Gluconacetobacter diazotrophicus PA1 5: one gene and its partners. The protein of the gene in region 3 interacts with the protein of the main gene of each other region in a pairwise test. Links are inferred from orthologs where the notes say so. Each region holds a gene or a part of one and is shown on either strand. Other genes may lie near its edges.

Region 1 (7,697 bases), 880 kb from region 3 along the record:
GGATCTGGACCAGGTCGCCGACGCGGACGTCCTTGCGGGCGATCTCGTCCTCGTTGTGCAACGTCGCACGGGTGACGATGACGCCGCCGACATTGACCGGTTCCAGGATCGCCACCGGGGTCAGCGCGCCCGTGCGGCCGACCTGGATGTCGATCCGGGTCAGGCGGGTGATGGCCTGTTCGGCGGGGAACTTCCACGCGATCGCCCAGCGCGGCGCCCGGCCGACGAAGCCCAGCCGGTCCTGCAGGGCCAGGTCGTCGACCTTATAGACCACGCCGTCGATATCGTATTCCAGCCCCGAGCGTTCGCGGGCGATGCGATCCATGAACGCTTCCGCCGCCTCGGCGCTTTCGACGACGCAGGACAGTGGATTGACCGTGAATCCCCACTGCCGCAGCCGCTCCAGATAATCCCAGTGGGTGTCGGCCACCCGGTCCGACGAAAACCCCTGGGCATAGGCGAACAGCGACAGCGGCCGGCGGGCGGTGATGTTGGGATCGAGCTGGCGCAGCGACCCCGCCGCCGCATTGCGCGGATTGGCGAAGGGTTTCTGTCCGGCTTCGGCCTGGGCGGCGTTGATCGACAGGAAGGCGGGCTTGGACAGGAAGACCTCGCCCCTGATTTCGATCAGCGCGGGGGCCGGGCCCTTCAGCCGCAGCGGCACGTCGCGCAGCGTGCGCAGGTTGGCGGTGACGTCCTCGCCCTCCGTCCCGTCGCCGCGCGTGGTGCCGCGCACGAAGCGGCCGTGCTCGTAGGTCAGGCTGATCGACAGGCCGTCGATCTTGGGTTCCGCGACGAAGCGCAGGGCGCGGGCCTGATCGTCGTTCAGGCCGAGGAAGCGGGCGGCGCGGGTCACGAAGGATTCGAAATCCTCGCGGCCGAACACGTTGTCCAGCGAGAGCATCGGCACCAGGTGGCGATGCCGGCCGAACGCGGCGGAGGGCGCGCCGCTGACGTGCAGCGAAGGGCTGTCCGCGCGGCGCAGGTCGGGGAAGCGGGCCTCGATCGCCAGGTTGCGCTGGCGTAGCGCGTCATATTCGGCGTCGGTGACGGTGGGGGCGTCGTCCTCGTAATAGGCGCGGTCCAGGGCGCGGATCTGCTGGGCCAGACGCTCCAGTTCCACCATGGCCTGGGGTTCGGTCAGTTCGGACGGGTCCAGCCTGGCGAGATCGGGGGCGGGATCGTGTGCGCGGGACATGGCGATATTAACCTTGCAGAAGACTGTCCGCCGCCGCCCGCGCGGCCTCGGTGATCGTGTCGCCGGCCAGCATCCGGGCAATTTCCTCGCGCCGCTGTGCCGCCGACAACGGCTCGGCCCGGGTTTCGGTTCGGCCCTTGGTCACCGATTTGCTGATGCGCAGGTGCGCGTCGCCCCGGGCCGCGACCTGCGGGCTGTGGGTGACGACCAGCACCTGCACGTCATGCCCGACGCGGGCCAGCCGGTCCCCGATGGCCGAGGCGGTGGCGCCCCCCACGCCCGAATCGACCTCGTCGAACACCAGGGTCGGTACGGCGGACCGGCCGGCCAGCACGACCTTCAGCGCCAGCATCAGGCGCGACAGCTCGCCGCCCGATGCGACCTTGGCCAGCGGGCCGGGGGGCTGGCCGGGATTGGCGGCGATCTGGAACGCCGCCTGTTCGCGCCCGCGCGCGGTCCACGCTTCGGGCGGCAACGGGGGCAGCGAGACGAAGAAGCGGGCGCGTTCCAGCCGCAGCGGGCGCAGTTCGGCGGTCACTGCCTGTTCCAGGCGCCGCGCCGTCGTCTCACGCGCGGCGGACAGCCGGCCCGCCGTGTCCTCGAAGCGTGCGCGCCGGGTGCGGACCGCCTCCTGCAGGGCGCCGATCCGGGCGTTGCCGGAATCCAGCGCCGCCAGCCGGTCGGCGAAGGCCGCCAGCAGGCCCGGCAGTTCGGGCACCGACACGCCATGCTTGCGCGCGGCGGCGCGCAGGGCGAACAGCCGTTCCTCGGTCTGTTCCAGCAGGTGGGGGTCGGATTCCGCGTCGGCGGCCAGGCGCGAGAGCAGGGTTTCGGCCTCGCCCAGGGCTTCCTCGGCGCGTTCCAGGGCCGCCAGCGCGTCATGGGCCAGCCGGTCGGCGCCGCCGGCCGCCGCATCGTCCTCGCCGGCGGCGGGCAGCAGGCGCTGCAGGGTCCGGCTGGCGCCGCGCAGGGCGGCGGCGGGGCCAGGTGGCGCGGCGGTCGCGCAGGCGACAGTTCGGCCAGCGCCAGCCGCAATGGCCTCGCCACGCCGTTCGCCCTGTTGCAGCGACTGGCGCAGGCCGGCCAGATGCGTTTCCTCGTCCTCCTGCGGGGCCAGGCTGGACAGATCCTCGACCGACTGGCGCAGCCAGTCTTCCTCGCGCGCCGCGTTTTCCATCGCGGCCTGGGCGGCGGCCAGTTCGGCCGTGGCCTCCATCCATGCGCGATAGGCGGCGGCGGTATCGGCCCGCAGGTCGGCCGGCACGCCGAAGGCATCCAGCAGGTCCAGATGCGTGGACTGGTCCGCCAGCCCCATCTGTTCGTGCTGCCCCTGGATTTCGACCAGCAGCGACGCCGCGCGGCGCAGCAGGGTCACGCCGGCCGGCTGGTCGTTGATATAGGCGCGGGACCGTCCATCCACCGTCACGATCCGGCGCAGCACCAGCGGGTCGCGCGGGTCGTCGATCAGGATACCCTGTTCGGCCAGCAGGCCGGGCAGCGGATGGCCGGGGGCGAGTTCGAAGCAGGCGGTGACGCTGGCCTGCTCGGCCCCGGCGCGGACCAGCCCCGCGCTGGCGCGCTCGCCCAATGTCAGGCCCAAACTGTCCAGCAGGATGGATTTGCCCGCCCCGGTTTCCCCCGTCAGCACCGTCAGGCCGGGCGAAAACGGCAGGTCCAGCCGTTCGATCAGGACCACGTCGCGGATCGAGAGATGAGTCAGCACAACGTCGTCCGCCCGTAAACGCGCGCTGGCGGCGATCCGAGGCGCCTTTCCTGTGCTCCGGTGCTCACGGCCCACAAGGCCGCTCCGCTCCGGTGCTCGGAAACGCACGCCGGGCGCTCCACTGCGTTCCGCTCTCGCTCGTCAGCCCACGTTTCCGGGCGGACGCCTGGAACACCGTAAACGCGCGCCGGCGGCAATCCGAGGCGCGTTTCCTGAGTTCCGTTCTTGTTCACCGGCCTATGCTTCCGGACAGGCGCTTAGAAGACCGAGTGCCACATGCGCGAGAAGAAGCCGCGTCTGGCCGGCGTGGCGCCGGGCGGCGGCGGGGCATTTTTCGCGTGCGTGTCGTCAACGGGCGTGGCCGGCGTGGTGTCGGGGACCGAGCCGGGCAGCGGGGCGTGGGGGTCCAGCAGGTTCTTGCTGCGCAGCATGTTGTAGCTGAAGCGGTACCATTTGCTGCCCGGATAGTTATAGGACAGCACCGAGGCCGTGCGGCGCGCCTGGTCCGTCAGGCCCAGATCCAGATACACCTCGACCAGACGCTCCAGCGCCTCGGGCACGTGGTTGGTGGTCTGGAAATCCTGCACCACGCGCTGGTAGCGGTTGACCGCGCCTTCGTAATTCCGCTGTTCCTCGTAGAACCGGCCGACCAGCATTTCCTTGCCGGCCAGATGGTCGCGGCACAGATCGACCTTCAATTGCGCATCGCGGGCATAGGGCGATTGCGGGAAGCGGGTGATCACCTCTTCCAGCGCGTTCATGGCCTCGACCGTGCCCTGCTGGTCGCGCTGCACCTCGGCCACCTGCTCGTAATAGCACAGGGCCCGCAGGTAGAAGGCATAGGCCGCGTCGGCGCTGGTCGGGTGCAGTTCCAGGAAGCGGTCCAACTGCTGCACCGCGTCGGCGTATTTGTCCTGCAGGTAGTTCGCGTAGCCTTCCATGAGCTGTGCGTTCGCGACATAGCCGGAATAGGGATAATTCTGCTGCAGGACCTCGAATTCCGCGGCGGCCAGGGCATAGCGCTGGTCGCGCAGGGCGTCGATGCCGTTATTGTAGAGCGTTTCGACAGGCGGGACATGGGATTCCATGTCGTTGATCGCCTTCTTGTCGCCGCCGCAGGCCGCCACCGCCAGGATCAGGGCCAGTGATGCGAATCGGGCGGCACGGAGGCCGTTCGAACGGTCAGCGAAATGATATCGAATTCTGCGCAGGGACATGCCGGCTCTTCCAGTTCGGTCTGCCTTATATCATGCGGCGGGCCGTGGTGAAGGCCATGGCGTCGTTTTCAATGCAATCCGGGGTGATACGGCCCGGTAGAGCCGGCCTGGAAACGTGGTCTGGTGAGCGAGAGTGCCGCGCAGCGGCACGCCCGGCGTGTGTCTGCGAGCAGCGAAGCGGCCGTGTCGGCCGTGAGCATCGAAGCACAGCGGATGCGCGTCGGGTCGCCACCAGCGCGCGTTTACAGGCCGACTCTAGGCCGCCGCACGCAGTGCGGCCTGGGCACGCTGCGCGCGGGTGTGCATGCGCCAGGCCGCACGGTCGGCGAACAGCGCGCGCAGCAGCCGGTTGTTCAGCGCGTGGCCGGATTTGTGGCCGGTGAACAGGCCGTTGATCGCGCCGCCGGCCAGGTACAGGTCACCCACCGCGTCGATCATCTTGTGACGGACGAATTCGTCGGGCCGGCGCAGGCCGGACGGGTTCAGAACGCTGGCGCCGTCCACCACGATCGCATTGTCCAGCGAGCCGCCGCGCGCCAGGCCCGCCCGGTGCAGGGCTTCGATTTCCTGGCGCAGGGTGAAGGTCCGACAATTGGCGATTTCGGCACGGTAGCCCTGACGGTCCAGACGGGTCGCAAACGTCTGCTCGCCGATCGCGGCGGCGGGGAAGTCGATGGACAGGGTCAGCGACAACCCGCCCTCGCGGCCCGGGCGCAGTTCGGCGAAGGCGTCACCCTCGGTCACGCGAACGGGGCGCAGGACGTCGATCGCGGTGCGCGGGGCGGCCTGTTCCGCCAGGCCCGCGCAATCCAGCAGGAAGATGAAATCGGCCGCCGAGCCGTCGAAGACCGGGATTTCCGGCCCGTCGACATCGATCAGCACATTGTCGACGCCGCTTCCCGACAGGGCGGACATCAGATGTTCGATGGTGGCGATGCGCAGCGCGGGGTCCGTGGCATCGCCGATGACGGTGCTCAGCCGCGTATCGACGACATGGTCGAACCGGGCCGGAATGGTGCGGTCGTCCAGGTCGGTGCGCCGGAAGACGATGCCGGTATTTTCCGCCGCCGGATGCAGCGTCAGGCGAATGCGCCGCCCGGTATGCAGCCCGACGCCGATGGAGGAAATGGAATTGCCCAGCGTATGCTGCCGCGCCGTGCGTACCGCCGCGCGCGCGGGGGCGGGGCTGCCGGACGAGGTGGCACCCGAGGGGGCGCTGCCAGAAGATACACCGACAGAGGACACAGTATCATGCCCCGGAATTGCCAGCATACCGTCCATCGCGTGTCCCTCGCGTTGTTCTTTATTCAGTCGCTAAAAGAACGACAGCCTAATTTGTAGCGTCGGGGTGGTGGACAGGCGAGTCAATGTTTGTTGCCGACTGTTACGGGTTAAGAACCTGAAACAAAATGAAAAAAAGCCACGATGCCTGGGGCATCGTGGCGGATCGCCATCAGGACCGGCGCCGGCTGCTGCTGTCAGGACTGGCGGCGCAGGAAGGCCGGGATGTCCAGACCGACCTCGTCGGCCGTGGCCTGGCGGACGGTGGCGGTGGGCTCCTGTTCCGGCAGCACGGGCTCGGCACGCTGGGGGGCCGGCGCGGGGGCGGCCCCGCGGCGCAGCACGCCGGTGACGATGTTGAACAGGCTGTTGCCCCGCTGGCCGGCCGGCGATGCGTCCTGCGGGCGCGGCGGTTCCGAGAACAGCGGCGAGCGGGGCGAGGGCCGGGCGCCCGGCGCCACGTGCTGCGGCGTGGAATGGGGCGACGGCGCGGGCACGGGCCCGGTGTTCATGAAGTTCGGGGTGGGGTGGCGCGGGGCGGGCTGCCCCCCGGCATGGGCCGCTGCCGGATCGGGCGCCACGGCTTCCTGCACCGAGGCGCGGTCCGTTGCCGCGTCCGGTTGGGGGGCGGCTTCGGCCTGCACCGGTTCGGCAACGCGGACCGGCGGGGTGTCGATGCCGGTGGCGACGACCGACACCCGGATGCGCCCGTTCAGCGATTCGTCGATCGCCGAGCCGAAGATGATGTTCGCGTCGTCGGCCACTTCCTCGCGGATGCGGTTGGCGGCCTGATCGACTTCGTACAGCGTCATGTCCTCGCCGCCGGTGATGTTGATCAGCAGGCCGCGCGCGCCGGCCATCGACGTGTCTTCCAGCAGCGGGTTGGAAATCGCGTCCTCGGCCGCGGAAATGGCGCGGTTGTCGCCATCGGCCTCGCCGGTGCCCATCATCGCCTTGCCCATTTCGGCCATGACGGTGCGGATGTCGGCGAAATCCAGGTTGACCAGGCCCGGCGCCATCATCAGGTCGGTCACGCCGCGTACGCCCATGTACAGGACGTTGTCGGCCATCTTGAACGCGTCCTTCCAGCTCGTCCGCTCGGTGGCCAGGCGGAACAGGTTCTGGTTGGGGATGACGATCAGCGTATCGACGTACTGCTGCAGTTCCGCGATGCCGGCATCGGCGGATTTCGACCGGCGCGCGCCCTCGAAGGTAAACGGCTTGGTGACGACGCCCACGGTCAGGATGCCGCGTTCGCGCGCCATGCGCGCGATCACCGGCGCCGCCCCCGTGCCCGTGCCGCCGCCCATGCCGGCGGTGATGAACACCATGTGCGCGCCGTCCATGTGGCGGGCCAGCTCATCGGCCGCTTCCTCGGCCGCCGCGCGCCCGATCTCGGGCTTGGCGCCCGCGCCCAGGCCCTGCGTCAGGTGCGGGCCAAGCTGGACGCGGCGGTCGGCCTTGCTGTGCGACAATTGTTGCGCGTCGGTATTCGCGACGACGAATTCCACGCCCTGCAACTGGGACTGGATCATGTTGTCGACCGCGTTCGTGCCGCCCCCGCCCACGCCGATCACGGTGATCCGCGGCGTGAAGTCGGAATGAAGCTGCTGCGGAATGCTGAGGTTGAGGGTCATGGGCGTCTCCCGGGACGAGTCGTAATGATATGCGTACCGATTCGCGTATGGGTTTTCAGGGGTTATTCTGAATCATTTCATTACACCCTGTCGCGTATGAATTCCACGAGGCGACGGAGGAATCCGGCCGGTCTGGGCTCGGAAAGATCCAGATCGCCCAGCGCGCCGCTGCCCCCGGCCGCCCACGCCAGCAATCCGGCGGACGTGGCGAAGGACGGCCAGGCCGCCGCGTCGTCCGGCAGGCCGCGAATGCCCGTGGGGCGGCCCAGCCGGACCTGGCGGTTGAGGATGCGCGCGGCCATGTTGCCCACGCCATCCAGCAGCGATGCCCCGCCCGTCAGCACGACCCGCCCGTCGGCGGCGCGGCCCACCCCGGCCGATTCCAGCCTGTCACGCACCATTTCCAGCGTTTCCTCGATTCGTGGCCGGATGATCGAGACCACCTTGGAGCGGGAAATATTGACGAATTGATGGTGATCGTCGCCGATCAGCTGCACGGGCAGCAGGTCCATGTCGTCGTCGGCCGACAGTTCCGCCGAGCCGTACATGGTCTTCAGCCATTCGGCGCTGTCGATCGGCGTGGACAGCACGTGGGCGATGTCGCGCGTGACATGCATGCCGCCCACCGGCAGGCAGGCGGT
Region 2 (4,778 bases), 880 kb from region 3 along the record:
CGGTTGTCGCCATCGGCCTCGCCGGTGCCCATCATCGCCTTGCCCATTTCGGCCATGACGGTGCGGATGTCGGCGAAATCCAGGTTGACCAGGCCCGGCGCCATCATCAGGTCGGTCACGCCGCGTACGCCCATGTACAGGACGTTGTCGGCCATCTTGAACGCGTCCTTCCAGCTCGTCCGCTCGGTGGCCAGGCGGAACAGGTTCTGGTTGGGGATGACGATCAGCGTATCGACGTACTGCTGCAGTTCCGCGATGCCGGCATCGGCGGATTTCGACCGGCGCGCGCCCTCGAAGGTAAACGGCTTGGTGACGACGCCCACGGTCAGGATGCCGCGTTCGCGCGCCATGCGCGCGATCACCGGCGCCGCCCCCGTGCCCGTGCCGCCGCCCATGCCGGCGGTGATGAACACCATGTGCGCGCCGTCCATGTGGCGGGCCAGCTCATCGGCCGCTTCCTCGGCCGCCGCGCGCCCGATCTCGGGCTTGGCGCCCGCGCCCAGGCCCTGCGTCAGGTGCGGGCCAAGCTGGACGCGGCGGTCGGCCTTGCTGTGCGACAATTGTTGCGCGTCGGTATTCGCGACGACGAATTCCACGCCCTGCAACTGGGACTGGATCATGTTGTCGACCGCGTTCGTGCCGCCCCCGCCCACGCCGATCACGGTGATCCGCGGCGTGAAGTCGGAATGAAGCTGCTGCGGAATGCTGAGGTTGAGGGTCATGGGCGTCTCCCGGGACGAGTCGTAATGATATGCGTACCGATTCGCGTATGGGTTTTCAGGGGTTATTCTGAATCATTTCATTACACCCTGTCGCGTATGAATTCCACGAGGCGACGGAGGAATCCGGCCGGTCTGGGCTCGGAAAGATCCAGATCGCCCAGCGCGCCGCTGCCCCCGGCCGCCCACGCCAGCAATCCGGCGGACGTGGCGAAGGACGGCCAGGCCGCCGCGTCGTCCGGCAGGCCGCGAATGCCCGTGGGGCGGCCCAGCCGGACCTGGCGGTTGAGGATGCGCGCGGCCATGTTGCCCACGCCATCCAGCAGCGATGCCCCGCCCGTCAGCACGACCCGCCCGTCGGCGGCGCGGCCCACCCCGGCCGATTCCAGCCTGTCACGCACCATTTCCAGCGTTTCCTCGATTCGTGGCCGGATGATCGAGACCACCTTGGAGCGGGAAATATTGACGAATTGATGGTGATCGTCGCCGATCAGCTGCACGGGCAGCAGGTCCATGTCGTCGTCGGCCGACAGTTCCGCCGAGCCGTACATGGTCTTCAGCCATTCGGCGCTGTCGATCGGCGTGGACAGCACGTGGGCGATGTCGCGCGTGACATGCATGCCGCCCACCGGCAGGCAGGCGGTGTGCAGAAGCTGGCCCTCGCCGAACACGGCGATCGAGGTCGTGCCGCCGCCCATGTCCACCACGGTGACGCCCAGTTCGCGCTCGTTTTCGTCCAGCACCGACAGGCCCGACGCCAGCGGGGCCGAGACCAGTTCGCTGATCTTCAGTTCCGCGCGCGTCAGCACGGTTTCCAGGTTGCGCAGCGCGGTGGTCGAGGCATCGATGACATGCAGGCGCGACGTCAGCTGGTCGCACAGATGCCCGCGCGGATCGGCCACGCCCGCCGTTTCGTCCACCGCGAAATCCAGCGGCAGCGTGTGGATGGTCGACCGGCCCTCGGACATCGCGCGCATCCGGCCCTCGGTCACCACGCGGCGGACGTCGGAATCCGTGATCTCGCGCCCGCCCACGGGCCAGCGGACGTTGAACAGGCGGCTTTCGGGGTGGCCGCAGGACAGGTTGACATAGACCGTGTCCAGCCGGCGTTCGGCCGCGTCCTCGGCCTGGCCCACGGCGGCGCGGATCGCGGCCTCGGCCTCGTGCAGGTTCACGATGCCGCCGGATTTCACGCCATGCGACCGGCGCCAGCCATGGCCCAGCACCCGCAGCGTGCCGTCGGGTTCGCCCCGCCCGATCAGGCACATGATCTTGGTCGAGCCGATATCCAGCACGCCGAACGTTCCGGGCCGCCAGGCGCGCGGCGGCGCGGGCGCGTCGGGCGGCGGCAGCGCGATGACGCGTCCGCCGGTCACGGACGGGGCGGCGGGCGTGGCGCGCCGCCGGGCGCGGCGGCGGCGGGCCGGCCGGTCGGGGGGCGCGTCTTCGTCCTGTGGGGTCACGACCAGGTCGTTCATGCGCGGTTCCGTTGGGCGGGCTCGCCGCCCATCGGCGGCAGGTTGGGGACGGGGGGCGGAAGCGGTGCGGACGCCGGAAGCGACGTGCGGGGCCGGACCGGTGCAGGTGCCGGCGCCGGCACGGGGGCGGCCAGGGGCGCGGACATGGCGGACGCCGCCGGCCGGGACTCGCCATGGCTGGTCGCCGGGCCGGCCGGGTTCGGCCGGTGCGCGGCCGGGTGCGGGGCGGGTGGCGTGCCGGCGTCGGCGCCCGGCGGGCCTGCGTTCGGCGCCTTGCCATCCTGTGCCGCCCCGTTCGGCGCGACGGGGTCGGCGGCCGGCGGCGGTTGCTGGACCACCAGCCGGTCGGGCAGGCGCAGGTCGATGCTGATCACGGGGCGGTCCAGCAGCTTCATGCTGTCCTGCAGTTCGGCCAGCCGCTTCAGTGCCGGAATTTCCTCGCCCTCGGGCAGCAGGACGGTTGTGCCGTCATGCAGCAGCAGGTTCCACCGCCGCTGGCCCACGCGCACGGCGGCGGCCATGTGGGCCAGCACCACCGGCTGGCCGGCCAGCATGTCCATCAGCGGGGCGGCGGCAAGGTTGGCGTCCGGCCCAACCACCAGGGGCAGTTGCAGGAAGGCCTGGGCGTCCTTGCCGCTCAGGCCCGCCTGTCCGGGGCCCTGGTCCTGGACCGGGTTGCCGGCGCGGTCGATCAGCATGAAGCGGCCCTGGTTCTGCCAGACCGCGAAGGGACGGCGTTCGGTCAGGCGCACCACGATGGTGCCCGGCAGGTGGCGTTCGACCACCGAATGGTCCACGAAGGGCAGCGCGTCGATCCGCTGGCGGGCGGCTTCGACCGAAAAGCCCAGCACCGGGTCGCCGATGCGCACGCCCAGGGCATCGCGCAGCGCGGCCTCGTCGGTCAGCGTGCGGCCGCTGACCTGGATGTCGGTCACGCGCAGCGGCAGCAGGCTGACCAGGCGGGCGCGGATCGGCGCGAACCGTTCCTCGGACCGCATGTCGCGCAGCACGGCCGCGCCCCCGGCGATTACAATCAGGAAGACGAGGGCAAGCGCGACCGGCCGCGCCATGCGGCGTTGCCGCCGCATGAAGATCGACAGCCGTGACGGCCGGTCGCTTCGATTGTCCCGCGTCCGTCGCATCTAGGTCCGGCACGCCGCGTGTTCGACCATCCACCGGCACAGCGCGCCATAGGGGATGCCGCAGGCCCCCGCCTGTTCGGGCAGCAGCGAGGTCGGGGTCATGCCGGGCTGGGTATTGACCTCCAGGATCACCAGTCGCCCCGGCCCGTCGCCGCACTGCGTGTCGTCGTAACGGAAATCGGTGCGCGACGCGCCGGCGCAGCCCAGCGCGCGGTGGGCGGCCACCGCCAGGTCCAGCGCCTGGGCGAACGCGTCCGGGTGGATACGCGCGGGCAGGATGTGCCGCGATCCGCCATTCTGGTACTTGGCGGCGTAGTCGTAGAATTCATGCCCGGCATCGGGATTGGGGGTGATGTCGGTCACGGTCAGGGCGCGGTCGCCCATTACCCCCACCGTCAGTTCGCGCCCGGGGATGAATTCCTCGACCAGCGCCAGGGGGCCGTAGGTCCATGCGTCGGCGATCGCGGCGCGGCGGTTGGTGCCCGGCCGTACGATCTCGACACCCACCGACGATCCTTCGTTCAGCGGCTTGATGACATAGGGGGCGGGCAGCGGGTCGGCGGCGGGAAAGTCGGCGATGGCGATGACCCCGCCCTGCGCCACCGGCAGGCCCGCGGCGCGGAAGGCCGAGCGGGCCGCCGCCTTGTCCATCGCCATGGCCGACGCGCGGACGCCGGAATGGGTGTAGGGGATGTTCATCCAGTCCAGCACGCCCTGGATTGACCCGTCCTCGCCGAAGCGGCCGTGCAGGGCGTTGAACACCACGTCGGGCCGGTGCGCCGTCAGGTCCGCGACGATGGCGCCGAGGTCCGGCCCGGCATCCAGCACGCGGACGTCGAATCCTTCCTCGCGCAGGGCGGCGCTGATGCCGGCGCCGCTGGACAGGCTGACGGTGCGCTCGGCGGACAGGCCGCCGGTCAGCACCGTGATGGTGCGCGGACGGGTCATGACGGTTCTCCTGCCCCAATGGCTGTCTCGGTCGGGGATGGGGTGGCGGGACGGCCGATCCGCTTGATTTCCCACTCCAGCGTGACGCCGGTATGGACGCGCACCCGCTTGCGCACGCTCTCGCCCAGGCGTTCCAGGGGCGGCGGCGGTGGCGTCGCCGGTGTTCAGGATGAAATTGCAGTGCTTCGTGCTGACCTGTGCGCCGTCCATGGTCAGGCCCCGGCAGCCGGCGCTGTCGATCAGTTCCCACGCCTTGCGGTCCGTCACCGACGGGTCGGGGTTGCGGAAGGTCGATCCGCCGGTGCGGGCCCGCGTGGGCTGCGACTCCTCGCGCGACTGGCGGATGGCCGCGATGGCCTGGCGGATGTCGGCGGGGGCCGCGGGCGCGGCGCGCAGGCGCGCGCGCACCACCACCGCGCCAGCCGGCAGCGCCGACCGGCGATAGCCGAACCCCAGCGCCGGCCCGGACAGGCGCACGCTGTTGCCGTCGC
Region 3 (10,123 bases):
AAATATGGGTCTCGGGCACCTACGAAAAACACATCGCCGAGGCCGCGGCGGCCGAACTGCGTCGGCAGTTGCTGGCCAGCGGCGCCTATCGCGTGGCGATGACGCGGTCGGACGACCGTTTCATTCCGCTGGAAGGTCGGGTGGATATCGCCCATGCCCACCGGGCGGCCCTGTTCATTTCCATGCATGCCGACGCGCTGACCGATCGCGGGGTGCGCGGGGCCAGCGTCTACACCCTGTCGGGCCAGGCGTCGGACGCGCAGACCGCGGCGCTGGCGCGCACCGAAAACAGCGCCGACCGCTTCGGCGGCCCGCAGGTGCATGCCAGTTCGCCCGAGGTGCAGGCCATCCTGGCCAGCCTGGTGACCGAGGAGACGCGGCGCGGCGCCGCCCACATGGCCAGCAGCGTGGTCGCGTCCTTCCAGTCGCGGATCGGGCTGCTGCCCCATCCGTCCCGCCATGCGGCCTTCGTCGTGCTGAAATCGGCCGACATCCCCTCGGTGCTGGTCGAAATGGGGTTCATGTCCAACCGGATGGACGAAGCCGCATTGCGCCAGGCCGGACACAGGATGATGGTCGCCGGGGCCATGAAGCAGGCCATCGACCGTTATTTCGCCTCGGCCAACGGCATCACGCACCTGACCGGCTGAAATATGGACCGGCCGCCTTGCGTCATCATCCTCAACGGTGTCGGCAGCGTCGGCAAGAGTTCCGTCGCGCGGGCGCTTCAGGGGCTGCTGGACCGCCCGTTCCTGCATGTCGCGATGGACGATTTCGTCTCCATGCTGCCGCCACGGATGCTCGATCATCCGGATGGCATGCAATTCGTCCCCGAAACCCGGGACGGGCATCCCTCGATCGCCATTCGCGGCGGGGCGGTGATGGCACGGGCGATGCGCGGTATGCGCCATGCCGTGGCCGCCATGGCGGGGCAGGGGAACGACCTGATCGTGGACGACGTGATGCTGGATGCGGCCGACGCGCGCGACTATCGGGCGCTGCTGGCGGGCTGCGTCGTGCATCTGGTCGGGCTGTTTGCGCCGCTGGCGATTTTGGAAGCGCGGGAGCGCGCGCGGGGTGATCGGCGGATCGGCCTGGCGCGCTGGCAGTATGATCGGGTGCATCGCGGCATGGCGTACGACCTGGAACTGGACACGGTTCGCATGACGCCCGGACAGTCGGCGCACAGTATCCGCGACGCGTTCGGCCTGTAATCCGCCGGATACGGATGGACGGGCCTTTTCTGTTGCAATCGGCGGATCGGCCTGTATGGTGCCGGCCATGGATTCCGCAACGATCATGACGGCAGGCTTGTCGGGCGCAGTGGCGCCGGCCCTGTCGCGTGCCTGCGGCCGGGACGCCCTTCTCCTCAGCCTTCGACTTATCTGCCCCTGAGCGTTCAGGGCCGGCAGGACGCCGGTACGCCCAGGGGAAGTTGCGGGAGCCATCCCGCATGCAAGGCAGGAACGCCCGCACGGCGTTCAAAGGCGAACATCCGGATCAATCCGAGGTAATTCATGACTATCGACCATCCGTCCTTCGGCCGCATCGACAATGATCGTGTCATCATTTTCGACACGACCCTGCGTGACGGCGAACAATCGCCCGGCTTCTCGATGAACCTGGCCGAAAAGCTCCGCATGGCCGAGGCGCTGGCGGAACTGGGCGTCGATGTGATCGAGGCGGGATTCCCCGTGGCGTCGAAGGGCGATTTCGACAGCGTGCACCAGATAGCCTCGCACATTCGTGCCCCCGTGATCTGCGCCCTGGCCCGCAGCGGCGGGCGGAACGACATCGCCAGCGCCGGCGAGGCCATTCGCCCGGCCGCGCGGGGACGCATCCACAACTTCATCTCCACCTCGCCGCTGCACATGAAATACAAGCTGCGGATGGAGCCCGAGACGGTGCTGGAGCTGATCACCGCCGGCAACCAGGCGGCGCGGCAGTTCACCGACGACGTGGAATGGTCGGCCGAGGACGGGTCGCGCACCGACCCGGATTTCCTGTGCCGGTGCGTCGAGGCCGCGATCAAGGCCGGCGCCACCACGATCAACATCCCCGATACCGTCGGCTATGCGACGCCCGAGGACATGGCCCGCATCTTCGCCGACCTGCTGGCCCGCGTGCCGGGAGCGGATACCGTGATCTTCTCGGCCCATAACCACAACGACCTGGGGCTGGGGGTGGCCAACACCATCGCCTCGCTGTCCGCCGGCGCCCGGCAGATCGAATGCACGATCAACGGCATCGGCGAGCGCGCGGGCAACGCGGCGCTGGAAGAGATCGTCATGGCGCTGCGCACCCGCCAGGACGTGCTGCCGTACAGCACCGGCATCAAGACGCAGAACCTGCTGCGGACGTCGCGGATGCTGGCGACGATCACCGGGTTCGACGTCCAGCCCAACAAGGCGATCGTCGGCCGCAACGCCTTCGCGCATGAAAGCGGCATCCACCAGGACGGCGTGCTGAAGAATGCCGCGACCTACGAGATCATGACGCCCGAGAGCGTGGGCTGGACCCGGTCGTCGCTGGTCCTGGGCAAGCATTCCGGCCGCGCCGCCTTTCGCGACAAGCTGAAGGCCATGGGATACGGCGAGATGGACGAGGCGCATCTGAATGATGCGTTCGCGCGGTTCAAGGACCTGGCCGACCGCAAGAAGGTCGTCTACGACGAGGACCTGGTCGCCCTGGTCGATGACGAGGCCCGCGACCATGCCCGCATCCGCTTCGTCTCGCTGGATATCGAGGCCGGGTCTCGCCGTCCGGCGCGCGCCGACCTGGCGCTGGAGGTCGACGGCGAGGCGCGCAGCGCCACCGTGACTGGCCAGGGGCCCGTCGATGCGGCGTTCAACGCGGTCCGCGAGATCTTCCCGCACGAGGCGACGCTGCAGCTCTATTCGGTCGGCGCGGTGACCGAGGGCAGCGACGCGCAGGCGCGCACCACCGTGCGGCTGGAGGAAGATGGCAAGCTGGTGGACGGCCAGGGCGCGGACAGCGACACGCTGGTGTCGGCCGTGCGGGCCTACGTTCATGCGCTGAACAAGCTGCTGGTCAAGCGTACCCGCGCCGAACCCGAAGCCATGACGGCCTGACCGGCACCGGACGGCCGGTATCATGACGGGCGGGGCATCCTTCGGGTGCCCCGCTTTTTTTCGTCGGTCCGTCCTCAATAACCGTTGTATAACCGCCCGGACAAGGCTCATTTAGTACTGCCTCTCTTTTATACATGATTACGCTCAGTTATGTACCATCTCTCGATAATCCTGTCTGTAGTAGCCGCGTGTCAGTAGCCGCGCCGGGGCGGGGGCGGCGTGGTCGCGGCCCCCGTCGCGGCGCCCACGGCACCGCCGGTCAGCGCGCCGATGGCCGCGCCGCCGCCGCCGCCGGCCAGGCCGCCGATGGCCGCCCCGCCGCCCGCGCCGATCAGGGCGCCGGTGCCGGCGCGCGCGCCGGGGTCATAGGGATTGCCGCACCCCGCGAGGGCCAGCAGTCCCGCCCCTGCCAGGGCGCTTCGAACGAGGGTTCGATGGCGGGTCTGCGTGGAGGTGGGGGCATGCATGCGGATCTTCATGATCGTCTTCCTTGTCACCGTCTGGCCGCCATTCTCGGTGCGGCTGATGGATGCGGAAGGGCGGTTCGGTGGCGAAAAAAAGGCATGCCGCCGCGCCGCCGCGCCACGCCGCAGATATGGGAAGCGGCCGGGCATTCCGGCAGGGGATGGAAAAGTTTTCATGCCAGCGGGAAGCGGGATCGGCGGGGCGGCATGGAAATGCACGATTTAATGTCCGTGGCCCTTGCCCGTCTCTTCCAGCCCCGGTAAGCCCACGGCCTGATCCTGTGGGCTTGTGTGCGAGGCGACGTGTGGCTGTCGGCACGTCGCGCAACCCCGGCCGGGATGATCTGCCATAGTCGTGCTTGTTGTCGGGAGTTCTGGATGTTTGCTCGTCTGCTGGGTCTCTTGTCGGCCGACATGGCCATCGACCTCGGCACGGCCAATACCCTTGTCTATGTCAAGGGGCGTGGCGTCGTCCTGAATGAACCCTCGGTGGTCGCCATCGCCGAGGTACGCGGCAAGAAGATGGTGCTGGCGGTGGGCGAGGAAGCCAAGCAGATGGTCGGGCGCACGCCCGGCAACATCACCGCCATCCGCCCCCTGCGCGATGGCGTCATCGCCGATTTCGAGGTCGCGGAGGAAATGATCAAGCATTTCATCCGCAAGGTGCATAACCGGCGGATGTTCGCCAGCCCGCTGATCATCGTCTGCGTGCCCTCCGGCTCGACCGCCGTCGAGCGCCGGGCGATCCAGGAAAGCGCCGAGAGCGCGGGCGCGCGCAAGGTCTTCCTGATCGAGGAGCCGATGGCGGCGGCGATCGGCGCCGGCCTGCCGGTCACCGAGCCGTCGGGCAGCATGATCGTCGATATCGGCGGCGGTACGACCGAGGTCGCGGTGATTTCGCTGGGCGGTATCGTCTATGCGCGCTCGGCCCGGGTCGGCGGCGACAAGATGGACGAGGCCATCATCTCGTATATCCGGCGTAACCATAACCTGCTGATCGGTGAAAGCTCGGCCGAGCGGATCAAGATCGAACTGGGATCGGCCCTGCCGCCCGACGACCTGGAAGATTACGGCGGCTGGCGCGAGGTCAAGGGACGCGACCTGATCAACGGCGTCCCGCGCGAGGTCGTGGTGTCGCAGGCGCAGATCGCCGAGAGCCTGGCCGAGCCGGTCAGCCAGATCGTGGACGCGGTGACCACCGCGCTGGAAAACACGCCCCCAGAACTGGCCGCCGACATCGTGGACAAGGGAATCGTGCTGACCGGCGGCGGCGCGCTGCTCTATCGGCTGGACGAGGTACTGCGCCGCGCGACCGGCCTGCCGGTGACGGTGGGCGAGGACGCATTGTCCTGCGTGGCGCTGGGGACTGGACGCGCCCTCGAAGAAATGAAACGTTTGAAGAATGTCCTGACCAGCATGTACTGACGGCAGGCGAAAACAGGCGGTTCGGCCAGGCGGTGGCCGGCCCGCGCAGGGACAGGCAAGGGGGCCGGGGCGATGAACGTCCGGCGGGGCGGCTGTAGAAACGGACAGGGACACCTGCGAATCGCGGGGGTGTCGTCATGATTCCGTTGTCCATCCCCCTCCGCCAGGCGCTGGACCGGCTGGTCCTGCCGCTGCTGATCGTCGCGGCGGTCGGCATCATGCTGCTGGGCCAGGCCGACCGGGGCCTGACCGAACGCGTGCGCATGAGCGTGGCCGACATTCTGGCTCCGGCTTATGGATTGATCGTCTGGCCCCAGGAAAAGTTTCACGGTCTGTTCGGCCGCATGCGCGACATGGGCCGGATGGAGGCCGAAAATCAGCGCCTGCGCCTGGAAAACGCCAATCTGCGCCATTGGTACGACGTTGCCGCCGCCCTGGCGGATGAAAACGCGGCGCTGAAGGCCAACCTGCACTGGATGCCCGATCCCGCGCCCTCGTTTGTCACCGGGCGCGTGGTCCGCGATACCAGCGGGCTGTATGCGCGTAGCGTACTGGTGGCCGCCAATGTCGATGCCGGTATTCACAAGGACGAAATCGTGCTGGACGCGTCGGGTCTGGTCGGCCGCGTGACCGAGGTCGGCGCGCGCTCGGTGCGGGTGCTGCTGGTAACGGATGCGTCCAGCCGGATTCCGGTGACGCTGGAAGTCAGCCATGGGGCCGCTATAATGGCGGGGGACAATTCGGGCACGCCGCGCCTGATCTACTATCCCCAGGATACCCCCCCGATCGAGGGAGAACGCGTCGTCACCAATGGCGAGATTGATTCACTGCCCCCGGGGCTGCCCGTCGGGCGGGTTCACTACCCGCGCGCCGGCCAGCCGGTCATCGTTCCGGCCGCGTCGCTGGAGCATCTCGACATTGTCCGCGTCTTCGATTACGGGCGGTCCGCCGTGGTCGCGCCGGATGCCCCGGGGCGGGTTCCCCTGCTGCGGCCCGGCAGTATCCTTTCGGTTCCCTTCCAATCCCCACTTGGTCGTGGATGAGAGTGTGCATGGATGACGCCCGACCAGTCACCTGCGCTTCAGCCGGGCATCCAGCCCCGTGCCAGCCTGTGGCGCCGGCTGGACGTGCTGTCGCGGCGCGGCCTGCCCGGCGCGCTGACGGGCCTGGCCATCCTGCTGCTGTCCGCGCCGTTCAACCTGCCGGGGCAGGCGGAGCTGCTGCCGGGGGTGGTGCTGTCCTCGGTCTTCTTCTGGACCATCTTCCGCCCGGCCTCGATGTCCTCGCCGCTGGTGTTCCTGCTGGGGCTGCTGGTCGATCTGCTGGGATTCGGGCCGCCGGGCGTGATGCTGCTGGTGCTGCTGATCGTCCACGGCGTGGGGATGTCGGCGCGGTACGGATTCGCGCGCATCCACGGGCTGCTGCTGTGGCTGGTGTTCGGCGGCGTGTCGCTGGGGGGGACGGTCCTGCAATGGACGCTGGTGTCCGCGCTGTCGCTGCGGGTGATGCCGGTCGGCGCGTTCGTCTTCCAGTGGACGCTGGGCCTGGGGGTGTTCCCGGTGCTGTATGCCGTCTTCGCCGCCATGGCGCGCACGATCGCCAATCCCGGCCGCGCCTGACGTCCCCCTTGCGCGCGACTCATGACGTATTCTCTGTCCTGACGCGGATGGGTGGATGATCCGGCGCAGGAAAACCGCCACCCGCCTGATGTCGCGGCCCGATACCGGGAATCCGTCGCGCGGGGTCTTCACCCGGCGCGCGCTGGTGGTGCTGGGGGCGCAGATGGCGGCGCTGGGCGCGCTGGGGCACCGGCTGTACGGACTCCAGGTGCTCGACGGCGACCATTACGCCAAGCTGGCGGAAAACAACCGCGTCAATCGCAGCCTGATCGCCCCGCCGCGCGGCCGGGTGGTCGACCGGTTCGGCATTGCCGTGGCGTCGAACAAGGTCAACTGGCGCGCGCTGCTGCTGCCCGAGGACACCAGCGACATCTCCGGCACGCTGGACCGGTTTTCCGCCCTGGTGCCCATCGAGGCCCGCGATCGCGCGCGTATCGAGCGCGAGATGCGGCACAAGCGGCGCTTCATCCCGATCATGCTGCACGACTTCCTGTCGTGGGACGACATGGCGCGGATCGAACTGAATGCGCCCTCGCTGCCCGGCGTGCTGATCGATGTCGGGACCACCCGCAACTATCCGTTCGGGCCGCTGATGGCCCATGTCGTGGGCTATGTCGCGCCGCCGGGCGAAAAGGACGTGACGGCCGACGCGACGATGGCCCTGCCGGGAATGCGCATCGGCCGGTCGGGAATCGAGCAGACGCAGGATACCTTGCTGCGCGGCCAGGTGGGCGCGGTGGAGATCGAGGTCAACGCCGTCGGCCGCGTCATGGCCGAACTGTCGCGCGATGATGGGCAGGCCGGCGACGAAATCACCCTGACCATCGATTCGGGCCTGCAGCAGGCGGTGCTGGGGCGCATCGCCGACCAGTCGGCCAGCGCCGTGGTGATGGATTGCCGCAATGGCGAGGTGCTGGCCATGGTCAGCAACCCGTCCTTCGACCCCTCGCTGTTCGACAGCGGCGTCAGCCAGGCGCAATGGGTCGAATGGACCAACAACCAGGGCACGCCGCTGATCAACAAGGCGGTCGCGGGCGTCTATCCCCCCGGCTCGACCTTCAAGCCCGCCGTGGCCATGGCGGCCCTGCAGGCCGGCACGCTGTCGCCGACCGACCGGATCTTCTGTCCCGGCTACCTGGATGTGGGCGGCACGCGCTTCCATTGCTGGTCGCGTTACGGCCACGGATCGCTGACGCTGAAGGACGGGCTGAAATTCTCCTGCGACGTGTTCTTCTACGAAGCCGCGCGGCGGACCGGCATGGACGCCATCGCCGCGGCGTCGCACGCGTTCGGCCTGGGCACGCACCTGGATATCGAACTGCCGCACACCCGCCAGGGATTGATCCCGACCCCGGACTGGCGGCGGGCGCACGGCCAGCACTGGAATGGCGGCGATACGATCGTCAGCGGCATCGGGCAGGGATTCGTGCAGGTCACGCCGCTCCAACTCGCCACCTATGCATCGCGGATCGCCAGCGGGCGGGCGGTGCAGCCGCATCTGGTCCGCGCGGTCGCGGGCAAGCTGGCGGAGGGCACGGACCCCACGCACTGGCCGGCGCTGGGCATGCCCGATCCGTTCCTGGGGCAGTTGCGCGCCGGCATGTTCGCCGTGATCAACGAGGAACACGGCACCGCGCCCAAGGCGCGCCTGGATATTCCAGGCGTCCAGATGGCCGGCAAGACCGGGTCCGCGCAGGTGCGTCGCGTGTCGCGCGCCCTGCGCGAAAGCGGGCATTTCGATTCCTCCGCCCTGCCGTGGGAATATCGCCCGCATGCCCTGTTCATCTGCTATGCGCCCTATGACGCGCCGCGCTATGCGGTTTCGGTGGTGGTGGAACACGGCAATGCGGGCGCCGCGGTTGCGGCGCCGCTGGCCCGCGATATCATGACCGATGCGCTGACCCGCGACCCGGCGAACCGCAAGGAACCGCCGGGCCAGGTGGTGGCCGACATCGAATAGTCGCCGGTGGGCTGCGTTACCCCTGCCGGAGAGGGACACATGAATTTCCAGAAGCGCCTCCTGCGCGCCGAACCCAATTTCCGCATCCTGGCCAAGCTGTGGCAGGTCAACTGGCTGTACGTGCTGCTGATCTGCGTGCTGGCGGGGGTGGGGTACGGCGCGCTCTATTCCGCGGCGGGCGGGTCGTCCCGTCCGTTCGCCGGTCCGCAGACCATCCGCTTCGCCTTCGGCATGGTGATGATGATCTGCGTCGCGCTGACCAGCCCGCGCGTTCTGGTCCGCCTGGCCTGGCCGCTCTACGGGCTATCGCTGCTGCTGCTGGTCGCGGTGCTGCGGATGGGCCATGTCGGCAAGGGGGCGGAACGCTGGCTGATCATCGGCGGGATGCAGGTCCAGCCCTCGGAACTGGCCAAGATCGCACTGGTGCTGGTGCTGGCGACGTGGTTCCACCGCATCAGCTACCGCAGGATGGTCAATCCGCTCTACCTGCTGCCGCCCGCGCTGATGGTGCTGCTGCCGGTGGGGCTGGTGCTGAAGGAGCCCAACCTGGGCACCGCCGTCATCATCGGCGTGGTGGGGGCCACGATCTTCTTCGCCGCCGGGATGCGGCTGTGGCAGATCGTACTGCTACTGGCACCGCTGCCGTTGCTGGGCAAGTTCGCCTACGCCCACCTGCATGACTACCAGAAGGCGCGGATCACCACCTTCCTGCACCCCGAAAGCGACCCGCTGGGCGCGGGCTATAACATCATCCAGTCGAAGATCGCGCTGGGGTCGGGCGGGATGTGGGGGCAGGGCTACCTGCATGGCACGCAGGGGCAACTGAACTTCCTGCCGGAAAAGCAGACCGACTTCATCTTCACCATGATCGCCGAGGAATGGGGCTATGTCGGCGGGATCGTGGTCATCGGGCTGCTGATGCTGATGGTGCTGGGCGGGATGCTGATCGCCCTGCGCAGCCGCAACCAGTTCGGGCGCCTGCTGGGGCTGGGGATCGCGACCAATTTCTTCCTCTATTGCGCGGTCAACCTGTCGATGGTGATGGGGACGATTCCGGTCGGCGGCGTGCCGCTGCCGCTGATTTCGTACGGCGGTTCGGCCATGCTGACGGTGATGTTCGGGTTCGGGCTGCTGCTGTCGGCCTGGGTGCACCGCAATTCCACGTTCGGCGAGACCGCGTCGGACCCGTCATGACCGGCCTGCGACCGGTCGATCCCGCCACCGCACGGGCCTATCGGCTCAGCCTGTATCGCGCGGGCGGACAGTCGGTCCGCACCGGCCGCCGGCCGGTCCCTGATGACGACGCCGGGGCATGGTGGCGACGGGGAGATATCCTCGTCATAAGCGCCAGCAATCCCGGCGGCGGCCGCCGGCCGGACGGCTGGAACCACCGGACGATGCGCCATATGGCCGCGTCCCTGCCGGGCGTCACCCTGCACGCACGGGGAAGGACGGCTGGGCCGCTGGTCCGAACCGCTGTTCGCCGTCGCACCGCCGCTGGCGCGCGGGCAGGTAGTCGCCCGGCGCTTCCGCCAGAACGCCATCCTGCTGGTGCGGAACGGC

Evidence for each region.
Region 1: the proteins of GDI_RS11165 (region 3) and ftsZ interact in binary tests that used the Escherichia coli proteins (3 or more experiments, as listed by UniProt). The link is inferred for Gluconacetobacter diazotrophicus PA1 5 from one-to-one orthologs.
Region 2: the proteins of GDI_RS11165 (region 3) and ftsA interact in binary tests that used the Escherichia coli proteins (3 or more experiments, as listed by UniProt). The link is inferred for Gluconacetobacter diazotrophicus PA1 5 from one-to-one orthologs.

The regions. Positions count from the first base shown.
Region 1 is NC_010125.1:3,285,448-3,293,144, reverse strand. Bases 4,837-7,697 are described here. They hold ftsZ (cell division protein FtsZ), read right to left. Parts: upstream 7,057-7,697; coding sequence 5,617-7,056; downstream 4,837-5,616. Other genes in these bases: ftsA (cell division protein FtsA), read right to left, coding at 7,137-7,697; lpxC (UDP-3-O-acyl-N-acetylglucosamine deacetylase), read right to left, coding at 4,837-5,419. Also shown: NAD-dependent DNA ligase LigA, read right to left, coding at 1-1,198; DNA repair protein RecN, read right to left, coding at 1,206-2,921; GDI_RS15155 (outer membrane protein assembly factor BamD), read right to left, coding at 3,179-4,138; more of lpxC, read right to left, coding at 4,394-4,836. UniProt on the Escherichia coli protein: Essential cell division protein that forms a contractile ring structure (Z ring) at the future cell division site. The regulation of the ring assembly controls the timing and the location of cell division.
Region 2 is NC_010125.1:3,282,033-3,286,810, reverse strand. The notes cover bases 1-2,999. They hold ftsA (cell division protein FtsA), read right to left. Parts: upstream 2,198-2,999; coding sequence 803-2,197; downstream 1-802. Other genes in these bases: GDI_RS15135 (cell division protein FtsQ/DivIB), read right to left, coding at 2,194-2,999; ftsZ (cell division protein FtsZ), read right to left, coding at 1-722. Also shown: more of GDI_RS15135, read right to left, coding at 3,000-3,339; GDI_RS15130 (D-alanine--D-alanine ligase), read right to left, coding at 3,340-4,287. UniProt on the Escherichia coli protein: Essential cell division protein that assists in the assembly of the Z ring. May serve as the principal membrane anchor for the Z ring.
Region 3 is NC_010125.1:2,399,917-2,410,039, reverse strand. What follows is about bases 3,152-5,957. They hold GDI_RS11165 (rod shape-determining protein), read left to right. Parts: upstream 3,152-3,934; coding sequence 3,935-4,981; downstream 4,982-5,957. Other genes in these bases: mreC (rod shape-determining protein MreC), read left to right, coding at 5,119-5,957; GDI_RS11170 (hypothetical protein), read right to left, coding at 3,284-3,571. Outside these bases: GDI_RS11185 (N-acetylmuramoyl-L-alanine amidase family protein), read left to right, coding at 1-650; GDI_RS11180 (chloramphenicol phosphotransferase CPT family protein), read left to right, coding at 654-1,214; GDI_RS11175 (2-isopropylmalate synthase), read left to right, coding at 1,518-3,092; more of mreC, read left to right, coding at 5,958-6,024; GDI_RS11155 (hypothetical protein), read left to right, coding at 6,037-6,600; mrdA (penicillin-binding protein 2), read left to right, coding at 6,656-8,560; rod shape-determining protein RodA, read left to right, coding at 8,600-9,754. UniProt on the Escherichia coli protein: Forms membrane-associated dynamic filaments that are essential for cell shape determination. Acts by regulating cell wall synthesis and cell elongation, and thus cell shape.